DNA from 3 places in the Paenibacillus sp. FSL L8-0638 genome. Region 2 is predicted to be linked to each of the others. Evidence: riboswitches for the same ligand, from Rfam matches in the RefSeq annotation. Region 2 holds a riboswitch; each other region holds the start of a gene.
The links. A riboswitch is a leader RNA that binds a small molecule or an ion and turns the genes downstream of it on or off. The one in region 2 is predicted to bind cyclic di-AMP.
Positions count from the first base shown of each region.

Region 1: it holds a riboswitch for cyclic di-AMP, as region 2 does, so the genes downstream of both, MKY35_RS00140 (G5 domain-containing protein) here and MKY35_RS20930 (TrkH family potassium uptake protein) in region 2, are expected to answer to the same signal.
Region 3: it holds a riboswitch for cyclic di-AMP, as region 2 does, so the genes downstream of both, MKY35_RS06530 (hypothetical protein) here and MKY35_RS20930 (TrkH family potassium uptake protein) in region 2, are expected to answer to the same signal.

Region 1 is NZ_CP151960.1:27,713-32,000, reverse strand. It holds gene rnmV (ribonuclease M5) at 1-278, opposite strand, end outside; gene MKY35_RS00140 (G5 domain-containing protein) at 425-1,573, opposite strand; cyclic di-AMP (ydaO/yuaA leader) riboswitch at 1,845-2,128, opposite strand; gene MKY35_RS00135 (TatD family hydrolase) at 2,330-3,100, opposite strand; gene MKY35_RS00130 (HD domain-containing protein) at 3,143-4,288, opposite strand, start outside.
Region 2 is NZ_CP151960.1:4,715,985-4,720,272, forward strand. It holds gene MKY35_RS20925 (TrkA family potassium uptake protein) at 1-547, opposite strand, end outside; gene MKY35_RS20930 (TrkH family potassium uptake protein) at 566-1,906, opposite strand; cyclic di-AMP (ydaO/yuaA leader) riboswitch at 2,320-2,473, opposite strand; gene MKY35_RS20935 (type II CAAX endopeptidase family protein) at 2,735-4,288, shown strand, end outside.
Region 3 is NZ_CP151960.1:1,443,090-1,447,377, forward strand. It holds gene MKY35_RS06510 (helix-turn-helix transcriptional regulator) at 1-109, shown strand, start outside; gene MKY35_RS06515 (XRE family transcriptional regulator) at 233-454, opposite strand; tRNA gene MKY35_RS06520 (tRNA-Leu) at 797-879, shown strand; gene MKY35_RS06525 (glutathione peroxidase) at 1,024-1,509, opposite strand; cyclic di-AMP (ydaO/yuaA leader) riboswitch at 1,975-2,147, shown strand; gene MKY35_RS06530 (hypothetical protein) at 2,263-2,658, shown strand; gene kdpA (potassium-transporting ATPase subunit KdpA) at 3,070-4,288, shown strand, end outside.

The DNA of each region.
Region 1 (4,288 bases), 1.2 Mb from region 2:
TCCACACCAATATCTCCTTTGCGCGTCGCTTCTGCCTCGGGTATAAAGGCCTGCTTGCAGCCGGGTACCTTGGAAGCGATAATCTTACGGATGCGCTCCCCTGCATGATCGGGATCGGTTAAAATGATGACCCCCCGCCGCTCCTGCGCCAATGCAATTTTACGCAGCGTCATTTTATTAATGGCTGAGCCGCCAGTTTCTATCGTATCCGCTTCAACAGCGCGGCGAATGGCCACCGTATCATCCCGGCCCTCTACCACGATCACTTCCTTGATCATTTGCATTTCCCTCCACTGCTACACAGCAAGCTATATTTATCTTTCCCTGCTTTTGAAAACAAAATAAGAAGAGGATATCCTCTTCTTAGCATGGCATAACTATGTTGTTAATACTATCGCATTGCCCTCAACATACACAACCTGTTTTAGTTGATTTCAGGCTTTACCGGTCCGATAACATATACGGTTTTACCGTGCTTACGACCAAATTGGTTGGCTCGGCTCAAACTCTCATAATACACATCGATTTTGTGGCCTTTAATCGCGCCACCGGTATCCTCCGCACGGCGGAAGCCCACCCCTTCGATATACACCCACCAGCCGATTGGAATTATACTCGGATCGACAGCGATGGTACGGCCTTCCGTCACGCGCGTGCCGGATGCAGTACGTGTACCGATACCTGGCTCCTGTGAGGAATACGCCGTCATGGAGACATTTTGTAAAACTTTGCTATATTTAAAATTGACGCCTGCTTTACGGACAGCATTGCCCGAACTAACCGTTGTTGCCCTAACCGCATCATTGGGACCGACGGAAGCAGCAAGAACGACCGGCTTTTTCTTCGTTCCTACCGCTATAACCTTATCCACACGGTTCTGTGCAACTTCCTTGTTAACCAGCTGTTTGGATACCAACTTTCCATCATGATATACCTTTTGAACGTGCTGGACTACCACACCCGATTTGCCGCTTTGAATGACCCGATTATCGCCTTTATAAAGACTCGGATCGGCCGTTTTGATGACCTGATAAGGCACCTGTTTTTTCTGTTCGACCTGCTGTTTCTTCACACGGACGATTTTTATGTCCATGTTAGACGAAACAGAGGCATCCAACGCAGGATAAACTTTATCCGTTGACGATAATTTATAGCCCGAGGTACGAATGGCACCTTCTACTGTATTTTCTGTTGTGTACAGCTTTTTCGTCTCATTGCCTGAAGATACTTTAACTTGATTGGCACGTTTAATGACTACGCGATCCCCATCCTGTACTGCTCCATTTAGCGGCATAGAAATTGTATCATGCGGCTGAAGTGAAATGGAATGCTCGCTCAGCAAATCTTGAAGCTTGGATTCCCGGGTTTCTACCGCAGATGCCTTGCCATCAATGACAAAAAAGACTTGTTTTTTAGATTGCGTGTACATCAGAATTGAAATCATAATCGTTAGCGCGATTAGAAAAATAGCAACCAAAGCAGCCTGGCGCACATTCTCTTGCTTCCAACGCAATACGTAAGACATGCTGGATGAGCGTGACTCATGGGTCTCCTCTTTTTGGAAAATGCCCATTTCCTCCGTCCTCCTTACATAGCCCGCCGTCTGGAGTAAGACATAGTTGAGATTTGACGTGACTATAACAGATTTTCTACAAGACAAGCCCAAACTGCGACTGTCCTGCACCATGTACCCGTCTTCGCGGCATGCTGTCCTCCCCTGTTTAACCACAGTATGATGACAGATTTTCTTTTATTCACAACAAAAAAAGCCAAAGAAAGAGACTAGAGAGCTCTTTCGTGGCTTCCGGCATGTGTGAATATGCGGGAAAACTCATGCACGAGATGGCTTCTCTCTTGTTACGCTTACGGGGTTAGCTGTCGGGTTCGGACGTAGAGAGTCGCCCTAGCTTGGGTCAACCGCTCATGGCGGTCGCCTTCACATTCACCCCAAAGACCCAGAAAGAAATCGAAATACGGCTCCTCTACCTGTTCAATCCCATCTGGGAAAAGAATTTAAGGTCGAGCCGGCTGGCGGAAGAGACGTTCCCTTCTTGCACATAAGCCGGACGTACTGTAAGCCATATCGGTTCCCCCGTTCCCTGTAAAAGGGACTCAGCGAGACTGGTTCATGAAATGACTTGTTGATGTTTACATTCAAACAACAATTCACTGAAAAGATGATATCCTGTTTCCATGCATGTTGTAAAGCAGGTTTCAAGTACATTTTTCAAAATATTCGGTTAAAATATTGTAATATTCTCGAGTTTCCTGCAACAAATTCATGATTAGCTTCGTCTATCTCTTTATTTTGATCGATTTCTTCGCTTTTTTATTGAATGTCAAATCGTTCCAAGGCATTTTGGGTCGTTATTGACACTAATTCCTCCACTGTAATCCCCTTGATTTGGGCTGCAGCCTCTGCTACCAGTCTCACATGCGCAGACTCATTTCGCTTCCCGCGAAACGGATGCGGCGTCAGGTAGGGCGCGTCCGTTTCAATGAGCAGACGGTCCAGTGGCACCTGTGCGAGCACCTCTTTGGGCTGCTTGGCATTTTTAAACGTTATTGGACCACCGAAGGAAAGGTGAAATCCCATATCCAGCACCATTTGGGCTGTCTCCCAGCTCCCAGAAAAGGAGTGCATGACTCCGCCAATCTCACTCGCTTTTTCCTCACGCAAAATCTTAACAATATCTTCATGGGCATCCCGGTTATGAATAACAATGGGCATTTTGAGCTCACGAGCCAGACCAATTTGATTTCGAAACACCCGATGCTGAACATCCTTCGGTGATGTATCCCAATAATAATCCAGACCGATCTCTCCTATGGCTACGACCTTCTTATGACTGCATAACGATGCAATCCATTCTAGATCGCCCTCCTGCATTGTAATCGCATCCTGTGGGTGCCATCCAACTGCCGCATAAATAAAATCATACGTCTCGGCCAATTTCATGGTGGATGGAATGGTCTCACGATTAAATCCGATATTGATCATCCGCGTTACTCCTGATTCGACAGCACGTGCTATAACTTCTTCACGATCTTCGTCAAATTGTGGCGCATCCAAGTGAGTATGAGTGTCGAATAAATCCAAGGTCTACATCTCCTTTTTTTACTTACATTTCTATATAGTTGTCTATTCTTTGACAAAATAATTCCTTATTTCGGCAGGAAGCCTGTCTTTTACCGCGTTCAATTTATTCTGAGGAAAATACATATGATATTTTCCTCGGTGAATACCACTTATGGAGCGTACAATTTCCGAAACTTCGGAAATTTCGCTCACCTCGCCCTGACGTCCAAGCAGTAAAATCTGGTTGTCCGTCGAGCCACCCTGCCGAAACACATCATAAGGAAGATCCGTCGGAAAATCAATTTCAAAATCATATTCAGGGTGCAAACCAGCCTCTTCCAAAGCTTTCCGAATACTGTCAATGGTATCTGTATCCATATTTTCAATCTCTACATATTTATACAATCTACGGTCCATAAAGCGGCTGCTCAAATCACTTAAAATTTCGTCCTTTTCTCGTTTCCACTGGCTAAATACGGTCTGAATTAATGACTCATCGAGCATCAGATATTGCTCTACTGTAAGCTCTCCTTTCAACAGATCCGGCAGCGGGTCCAGCAGAAAACCAAACTCATATCCATTTTTAAACAATTCCTTTGCTCGCTTGAAAATTTTACGTAAAAGGATCTCCGAGCTGCGTGTTACAGGATGAAAATAAATTTGCCAATACATCTGATAGCGTGACATTAAATAATCTTCTACTGCATGCATGCCTGATTCCTTCACAACAATTCTCCCATTATGAGGACGCAACAGTCGTAAAATACGATCCAAATCAATCGTGCCGTAGTTGACACCTGTCGAATGAGCATCCCGCAACAAATAATCCATACGATCGGCATCTAGCGGACTGGTCACCAAGTTAACAACAATCGGCTTATCATACGTTTTGGCTATAACCGCAGCCACCTTTTGTGGAAGCTTCTCGTCGACTTGCCGTAGCACGGCGTTGATCTTCGTGTCTCCCAGTACAATGCGGCATGTCCAATCCTCATGGTTCATATGAAAGGCTTCCTCAATTGAATGTGAAAATGGGCCGTGCCCCACATCATGCAATAGAGCCGCACACAGAGCAACCAGCCTTTCCTCCTTCGGCCAATCTGGGAAATCTCCACGTTCAAATTGAGAAATAATACTTCTCGTAATCTCATATACGCCCAATGAGTGTGAAAACCGGCTATGCTCCGCTCCATGAAACGTAAGATACGA
Region 2 (4,288 bases):
CCGTATGAAGCGCCACGACACTACAGCCAAAGCGGGTGCGAGCATTTAGTTCTGCAAGCGTTTTGCCGTTCAGACATGCAGGTACATTGAGTTCCACAATACTGTATTCCTTAGACAACTCCAAATAATCGAGCAAATTAGGCGTGACTAGCTGGTGAGCCACACGGATACCCATGTCCCGTTCTGGATAAATAATCCGATCCACACCGAGCTTTTCTAACGCACGCCCGTGCAGCACAGATATGGCTTTGGCTACGACCTTTTTCACACCCAGCTCCTTCAGCAAAATGGCGGTCAGGATGCTTACCTGGATGTCATCACCAATAGCAACAATGCCGCAATCGAAATTACGGATGCCCAGTGATCGCAATGAGTCTTCATCGGTAGCGTCCGCCACGACAGTATGTGTCAACATCTCACTCATACTGTCCACAACATCCTCATTCCGGTCAATGCCTAGCACCTCGCACCCCATATCCACCAATTGCAAAGCTAGGCTTGAGCCAAACCGCCCCAAGCCAATAACTACAAACTGCTGCGTTTTCATGTCTACTCGAAAACTCCCTTATCCTATAATCATTTTACCTTCCGGATGACGATATAATTCTTTACCCTTTTTCGGCCCCAGTGCATAAGCTAGCGTGAGTGGCCCCAGTCTACCTGCAAACATCGTCAGGGTAATCACCAGCTTGCCTATGACTGTCAAATCAGGTGTAAGCCCCATCGACAGCCCCACCGTACCAAACGCAGACACCGTCTCGAACAAGATCATCAGAAAATGATGATCTTCGGTTGCTGACAAAATCATCGTCACCCCGATCACGAACAGCAGCCCCAGCAGTGTAATGGTCAAAGCCTTGTAAATTCGTCCCTGCGCAAGTCGATACCTGAACAGCACAATATCTTCCCGCCCCCGCAGCATCGAAATCACTGCTCCAATGAGCAGCGCGAATGTTGTGGTCTTAATCCCGCCTCCAGTGGAGCCAGGAGAAGCCCCGATAAACATGAGTATGATGATAAAAAACTGCGTAGCCTGCCGCAAGCCTGCAATGTCCAGTGTATTGGCACCTGCGGTACGGGGAGTAACAGACTGGAATAAAGATCCCAGCAGTTTACCACCCCAATCAAGCGAGCCAAGGGTCTTTGGATTCGTAAACTCAAACACAAAAATCACGAGCGTGCCGACTACAATCAGAGCGCCCGTCATGCTGAGTACCACCTTGGTATGCAAGGACAGTCTCTTACGCTTGCGATATTCTGCCAGGTCCGACATCACTACAAAACCAATGCCGCCTGAAATAATCAAAAACATGGCTGTAAAATTAACAATCGGATCATATACATAACCTGTTAGGCTGCGAAAGTGCCCGAATAAGTCAAAACCAGCATTGTTAAACATGGAGATGGCATGCCAAATCCCAAAATAAATCGCCCTGCCTACAGGCATATCAAACGACCAGCGAATCGCAAATATTACAGCACATATGCCCTCAATGACCAGCGAGTACAACAGCACCTTACGGATCAATCCGACAATTCCTTCGACAGAGGTCTGATTCATCGCTTCCTGTAAAATGAGGCGCTCCCGCAAGGAAATCCGACGTTTGAACACCAGCGCGATTAAGGTAGCCATGGTCATAAAGCCCAGACCGCCGATCTGAATGAGCGCCACGATAACAACTTGACCAAAGGTTGTAAAAAAGGTCCCCGTATCCTTTACGACAAGCCCTGTAACACAGGTCGCGGAAGCGGCAGTAAACAAAGCGTCTACAAACGCAAGTGGCTTTCCTGTTGTATTGGAGATCGGCAGCATTAACAATAAACTACCTATTAGAATGATAATGGCAAAGCCCGCAACGAATATCTGCGGTGGAGAAAGCCGGAGCCAGCCTGCATTGGGATTCATCTATTCATCACTTCTCTCCTAATTCTTAAAACTATAAAAACAGTGATTTAATACGGTGTAAGCTTGCTACGCGTTCCATTTGATCTTCCGATCGTCGTTGCCCCTGAATTTTTTGATTTTTCCAAACCTTAGTTAACTATAATTAGCATTCCCTGAATACAGGAAGAATGCATGTCAAGCACTACTCGGTCCCCTGTGCTATTGGCGGGCAGTAGCGAAGGGGGCAGAATTGTTCTGAAGAAGCGAAGCGTTTGCCTTTATCTCCGGATTTTAACCATTAAAGGGGGTATACAATCAAAAAATCCGGGGATAACAGCAATCGGAAGAATAATCTGCACCCGCAGCGGTCTATCTAACCAATCCAAACACTTTTATACGCACAAAAAAAGACACCGGAAAACCGAGTGCCTGACTTGGTTCCTGCTCATAGCCTACGAGGTTAGCTGACGGATTAGGGCAGCACAGTATGCCCTATTTACACTTCCGATCCACCAGTGATCGGCTGTAAAATTCACCCCAGTAACATGGTTCCCCCGTTTTCCCATAGAAATTCGGCTCAACTGTATATCATTACCTATGTATTTTATAGGCATTGCCTCAAGATTATAATCCTTCTATATCCAGATCACAAAACCGATTTCGTCGAAAAAACGTGAAATTGGCTTTATTTTGCGAATGGGCATCGTTTAATCGCAGCTTATCTTATTTTATTGGAACTTTAAAGTGCTTTCACTCTATTTTCATGAATATCGCTGGTCTGTTGGCGGGAACCTGTGCAGTATGATATCTTTAATGGATGTTCTTATTTACAGATTAAGGAGGAAACTCATGAATCCTATCGGGAAACCGGTCGTGCTCACGGCCAACTTCAAAAAATTAGGCTTGCTGGGCGGGATTGGCCTGATTTGCTTTTTTATCTTTCAATTGCTTATTCCCTCGCTTAGCAATCCAAGTCCAGAATCAGTAATGAATGCAAAGGTCATCAGCAAACAAGAAGCGGTCATACACGCATTGGACTTCGCCCGCTCCGAGCTGGGATATACTGAATCACAGCCAGAGGAGCCTCTGGTGACCTATCAGGCCGAAACAGATTTGTACGGTTATTTATCTAGAGAAAAACTGCTTCAACAGTACGACCGTACATGGAAGAAAAATTACCCTTACGAAACCTTTCGGGTCGATCTGCCTGAATCCTCAGCGAAGAGCAAGCTGCAAATTCATGTAGATTTATCCACTGGGAAGGTCGTTAGTTTTAAACGGATCACCTCCAGCACCAATTACACGCAGGCTGATATTTCTACGGATGAACAAGCACGTAACAGGCTTGTACGTGTGGCTGAGGACGGCATGACGCTTGAAGCCAAGGAGCAGGCGGCCGCTGTATGGGTGAAGCGCTTTGGCTTTAAGCCGGCGGATTTAAAGCTCGCGACCACTGAACAAGAAGGCGGATTAAAGTATACCGTAGACGATAAAAAAATTGGCGCCTCGGTACTTACACTGGCTTTTACTTTTGAAGACGGTGATGTTCGCTCCTTCACTCAAAGCTTTTCGGCCCCGTCATCCTATACCGATTATATCGAAAAGCAAACATTTTGGGCGAATTGGATGACCTATGCGGGTTATGCCCTATTTAGCTTTGTGCTGGGTGTACTTGCCATTGTGTATGCGTCACTCACCCGACGACATACTTCATTTGTACGTGGCATTGTTCTGTCCGTTGTATACTTTATTGCTAGTATAGCTGGGACCATGAACATGCTGCCTTTATTGCAAGCAGAAGCAGGCGGTAAGGGCATGCTTATATTTCTTATGGTTTTCCAGATTGGTGTTACCTTCTTCATGGCTGTAGCGCTCTACTTCTCCTTGGTCGGCGGTGACGGACTTATGCGTCAGGTTGGACTGAATGCATGGCCACGTGCGAAAGAACCGGGCTACGGGCTGTACGTGCTTCGCAGTATGTATGTTGGCTACTTGTGGGCCTTTATTTTACTCGGGGTACAATCCATCTTATTCTTTATACTGGAGCGCACATTTAATACATTTTCCACCACAGATGCCACGCAATCCCCTTACAATATGGCTTATCCATGGCTACTGCCGATTATGGCCTGGATGGCAGGTATTGGAGAAGAGACTGTCTACCGTCTGTTTGGTATTCCGATGGTCAAAAAAATAGTGAAAAACACTTTTGTTGCTTGTCTGATCACCACGCTGATTTGGGCACTGGGACATACACTTTATCCGATCTATCCGGTGATTTCCAGACCTATTGAGCTGACTTTTCTTGGTTTGCTGTTCAGTTTTGTGTTCCTGCGTTACGGCTTTATTGCCGCCATGTTCAGCCACGTTATTTTTGACAGCATTCTAATGGGACTTAGTGTG
Region 3 (4,288 bases), 2.6 Mb from region 2:
CCAGGCAGAAGATCTTGAGACGGAAGAACAAAATTTTATTTTAGAATATGTTGAATTTGCGAAATATCGTAAGCAAAAAATTGAGAAGGATAAAACAAAGCCGGAATGATTTTTTGGCTAAAGATCGTCTGGGTGAAAACCCGTAAACGAACTGGAGGGGTTCGCTTTACGGGTTTATTTGGTTTCTTGGTGATATGGAATGACCTGTATGTAACTGGAATGCTTGTTGGATTTAGAGTGGCGATGCCTCCTTATAATCGTTATCGTCGATGTTCAGAATTGCAGCAACTTGTTTTCTGTACCTTTGTGCTTTGCGGGTGCCGTGAATCAGATTGGACAAGCGTGAAGGCGGAATATTGTGTGTCTCACAAAATGTTTTCTGATCCAGTCGAAGTTCGACAAGCTGTTGTTTGATGGCCCACCCGAAGGAGGTGACAGGCATTTTGTTGTTCAAAAGAAATCGCCCCTTACGGATTCTTACGGAATAATTGGTGTGTTATAATAATCATCAGTAAACATGTTAGAATTAACCATCTGAAACTATGATACACTTTTATACGTGTTTTTACAATCGTAAATACGTTATTTCGTCAAATTAATTACTTAGTTAAGTGCTAGGTGGTTCTGATAATCCGTAAGGGGGCAACATTAATGCATAGTTCAGCAAGCGGTTATCTTTATGCAGGACGGTATTATTATCGCTCATATATGTAAGTTAAAATAATTATTATATTTTTGTTTACAAATAGTTGATGAGAGAGTATAATAAATCTGTTGCCTCAATACATTATAATTTGCGGTCGTGGTGGAATGGCAGACACGCTATCTTGAGGGGGTAGTGGGCGTACGCCCGTGGAGGTTCGAGTCCTCTCGACCGCATTATATGCAAGACCCAGTTAAAAAGCATCCTGACACGATTTACGTGAAGGGATGCTTTTTTTGTTAAGCATTTCTCGTTATATTCTTTAGTCACGGAAGCCACGGTTGCAACAGGTCGTTTATTAACTGTGATAATGAAGAATGTCAGTTTTGCTGCAAAAGCTTCTCTATATCTCCCGCCAGCTTATCTGGAGTGGTTTGCGGTGCATAGCGCTTAAATACGTTACCTTCTCTTGTAATTAAGAATTTAGTAAAATTCCATTTGATCGCTTTGGACCCTAATACCCCCGGAGCTGTTTGGGTCAGGTAGCGAAATAAGGGGTGTGCTTGATCGCCATTGACATCTGTCTTGGCGAACATCGGAAAGGTGACACCATAATTGATCTGGCAAAACTCGGAAATCTCCTCACTGGAACCTGGCTCTTGTTTGGCAAACTGGTTACTGGGAAATCCCAAAATTTCGAGCCCCTGTTCATGATACTGGTCATATAGCTCTTGTAGCGCTTTGTATTGGGGGGTTAATCCACATTTGCTGGCAGTGTTAACGATAAGCAGAACGTTCCCTTCAAATGTGGATAACGGAATTTGTTTCCCTTGCAGGGTTTGCGCATCATATTCATAAACGGTCATAGCATCTCTCCTCATTCAATATTCAGCAATTAAATTTTAGACAATTTAAAGAAGGGTTGCAAGCCTGGAAAAGCTGCATAAAGCCTTCAGGCGCTGTAAAATCGTATTTTGCTCAAAACAGTAAATCGCACCGCAAATGGAGCGAATTAAGGTGTTTCTTCTTATAAAAGCGGGTTCAATCGGTGTTTAGCTGGTACATATAGCGTATTTTCTTCTCTTTTTACAAAAAAGGCCAATAACGCTTTACCCTACGCCAATATTGACATGCTTGTCATTTTCAAAAAGGGATGAAAAACAGAGATTAAAGGAGCTGTGAGAAGCATAGTTGCATTGTAAGCGTTATTATTAATCTTCTATGCTCTAAAGCCCGATTTATAACCCTGCAGTTGAGCTTTACAGTCTTCCATGCGCGGGTGTATGATTCAAGACGTAATTTCAAATTAATTTGAATGAAGCAACAACGAAATGTCTATAGCGCTGAATTTTGCAGTTGCAAAAGCGGGGGAACCAATCGAGACTGTACGGCTTCGGAAGCCGTGTGTCTCATGGGGTGAATTTTCCGGTCAAGTGCCAGAAATAGGGCGACTCTCACGTCCGAATCCGACAGCTAACCTCGTAAGCGTACAGGGAGAGGCAACAAACCGCCGTGTGCAGCCATGGTTTATTTTATCATGGATATGTCAGAAGCCGGAGGAAAGCCTTTTTCCTTCGGCTTCTTTTTGTTGTCTTTTTATACCGGGAGAGGAGCTACTGATGGAAGGTCGGTTAATTATTGTCACTGCACCGAATGAAGCGGGCAGAAGTTTTGTGAAATTGCTTATTTTCAAAAAATTGGCGTTTGCAGTTCTCACGAATAGCGCCCAGGAGGAACGACAGCTCAAAAAAATGGGTGTGGAGCACATTGTCCGCATCAATACCATGCAAGCGGGAAAATGGAATTTTCCAAAAAAAGAAATTGGTAGTGTGTATTTGTTCGAGAACAGCTTGAATCTGACTTGCCGTTTCCTGCAAATATGTCGACCACTAACATCGGAATCGATCTATGTTATTACACACGGCTGTAATCCACAAGGAATTTATCGGGGATTGGGAGCGGACCATGTGATCTACACATTGAACGGAGAGGTGGGTTTTCTGCTGAACGGATAAGCACTTATGACATAGTTGTTTTATGATTTTATGATGGAATAAGAATGGCGATCTGAGGATCGATACGGAGGGTATAAACATGATGGATATATACATGCTGCTCGTCATGGCTGTGAGTTATGGAGTGATACTGCTGTTTGTACGCTGGTGTGATGCGCAGACCTCTAAAGGAGGACGAAGAGGATGATCGTTATACTCGGGCTTACGGCTATTGTGTTTATGTATTTAATCTACGCACTCCTGAACCCTGAAAAGTTCTAGTCACTTGTAGGGATAGAGCGGGCGGGAACAACAGATCTGAACATTAAAGCATCATTGGTAGCAGGTTTTCGCAAACGTGTGCACTTCATAGATGGTCTGAATCGGGTCTGTTGTTCCAAACGCAGGAGCATTTTGAAGGAGGAATAGAGGATGGAGCTGCTTCAAATTGGAATTGTGATCGTTATATTGCTGCTCTTGGTTAAGCCAATGGGTACATATATGTATCATGTATTCTCGAATGAACCGAATCGGACGGATCGGATTTTTGGCAGAACAGAAAAGCTGATTTATAAGGTAGTAGGCTTGAAGAAAGTAGAGAGCATGCGTTGGACTACGTATGTTATGAGTTTCATTGCTACGAACGCCGTGCTTGTGGCAATCAGCTACTTGCTGTTGCGTTTACAGGGAATGCTTCCCGGTAATCCGACTGGAAACAGTAATATGGAAGCATCACTAGCTTTTAATACGGTAATCAGCTTTATGACGAATACGAATCTCCAACATTATAGCGGAGAAAGCGGGCTTACGTATCTGACACAGATGGCGTTCGTCACGATGATGATGTTCACTTCGGCTGCTTCCGGTTTTTCGGTTGCTGCGGCTTTTATGAGAGGATTGACGCGGCGCGGTGAAGGGATGGGCAATTTCTTTCAAGATTTTATTAAAGCCATTATAAGGATTTTCCTGCCGCTGGCCTTTGTGCTTACGCTGGTGCTGGTGGGATTGAAGGTACCACAGACGCTACAGCCTACGGCGGATCTTACGACGCTGAGCGGAACACAACAGCAAATTTCTATGGGACCCATTGCTTCTCTGGAGTCCATCAAGCATTTGGGAACAAACGGGGGCGGTTATGCGGGAGCTAACTCTGCGCATCCTTTTGAAAATCCAAGTCCTTGGACGAACGTGCTGGAAATTTTGGCAATGTGGGTAATGCCGGCTTCGTTGCCGTATACCTTTGGATTGTTTGCCCGTAATCGTAAGCAGGGCTGGATTATTTTTAGCTCCATGATGGTATTGTTTCTTATTTTTCTATCCATTACGTATGTGTCTGAGAAGACAGGTAATCCGTTAATCCAGACACTGGGTGTGGATGCTTCTCAGGGAAGCATGGAAGGGAAAGAGGTTCGTTTTGGCATCGGACAATCGGCCTTATTCACTGCGGTCACGACAGCGGCAACGACAGGTTCGGTCAATAATATGCATGATACACTAACCCCACTGGGTGGTATGGCTGCTTTGGGAGAAATGATGCTAAACGTCATTTTTGGCGGCAAGGGTGTCGGGCTGATGAATATGCTGATGTATGCGATTTTGGGTGTGTTTATATGCGGACTGATGGTCGGGAGAACTCCGGAATTTATGGGAA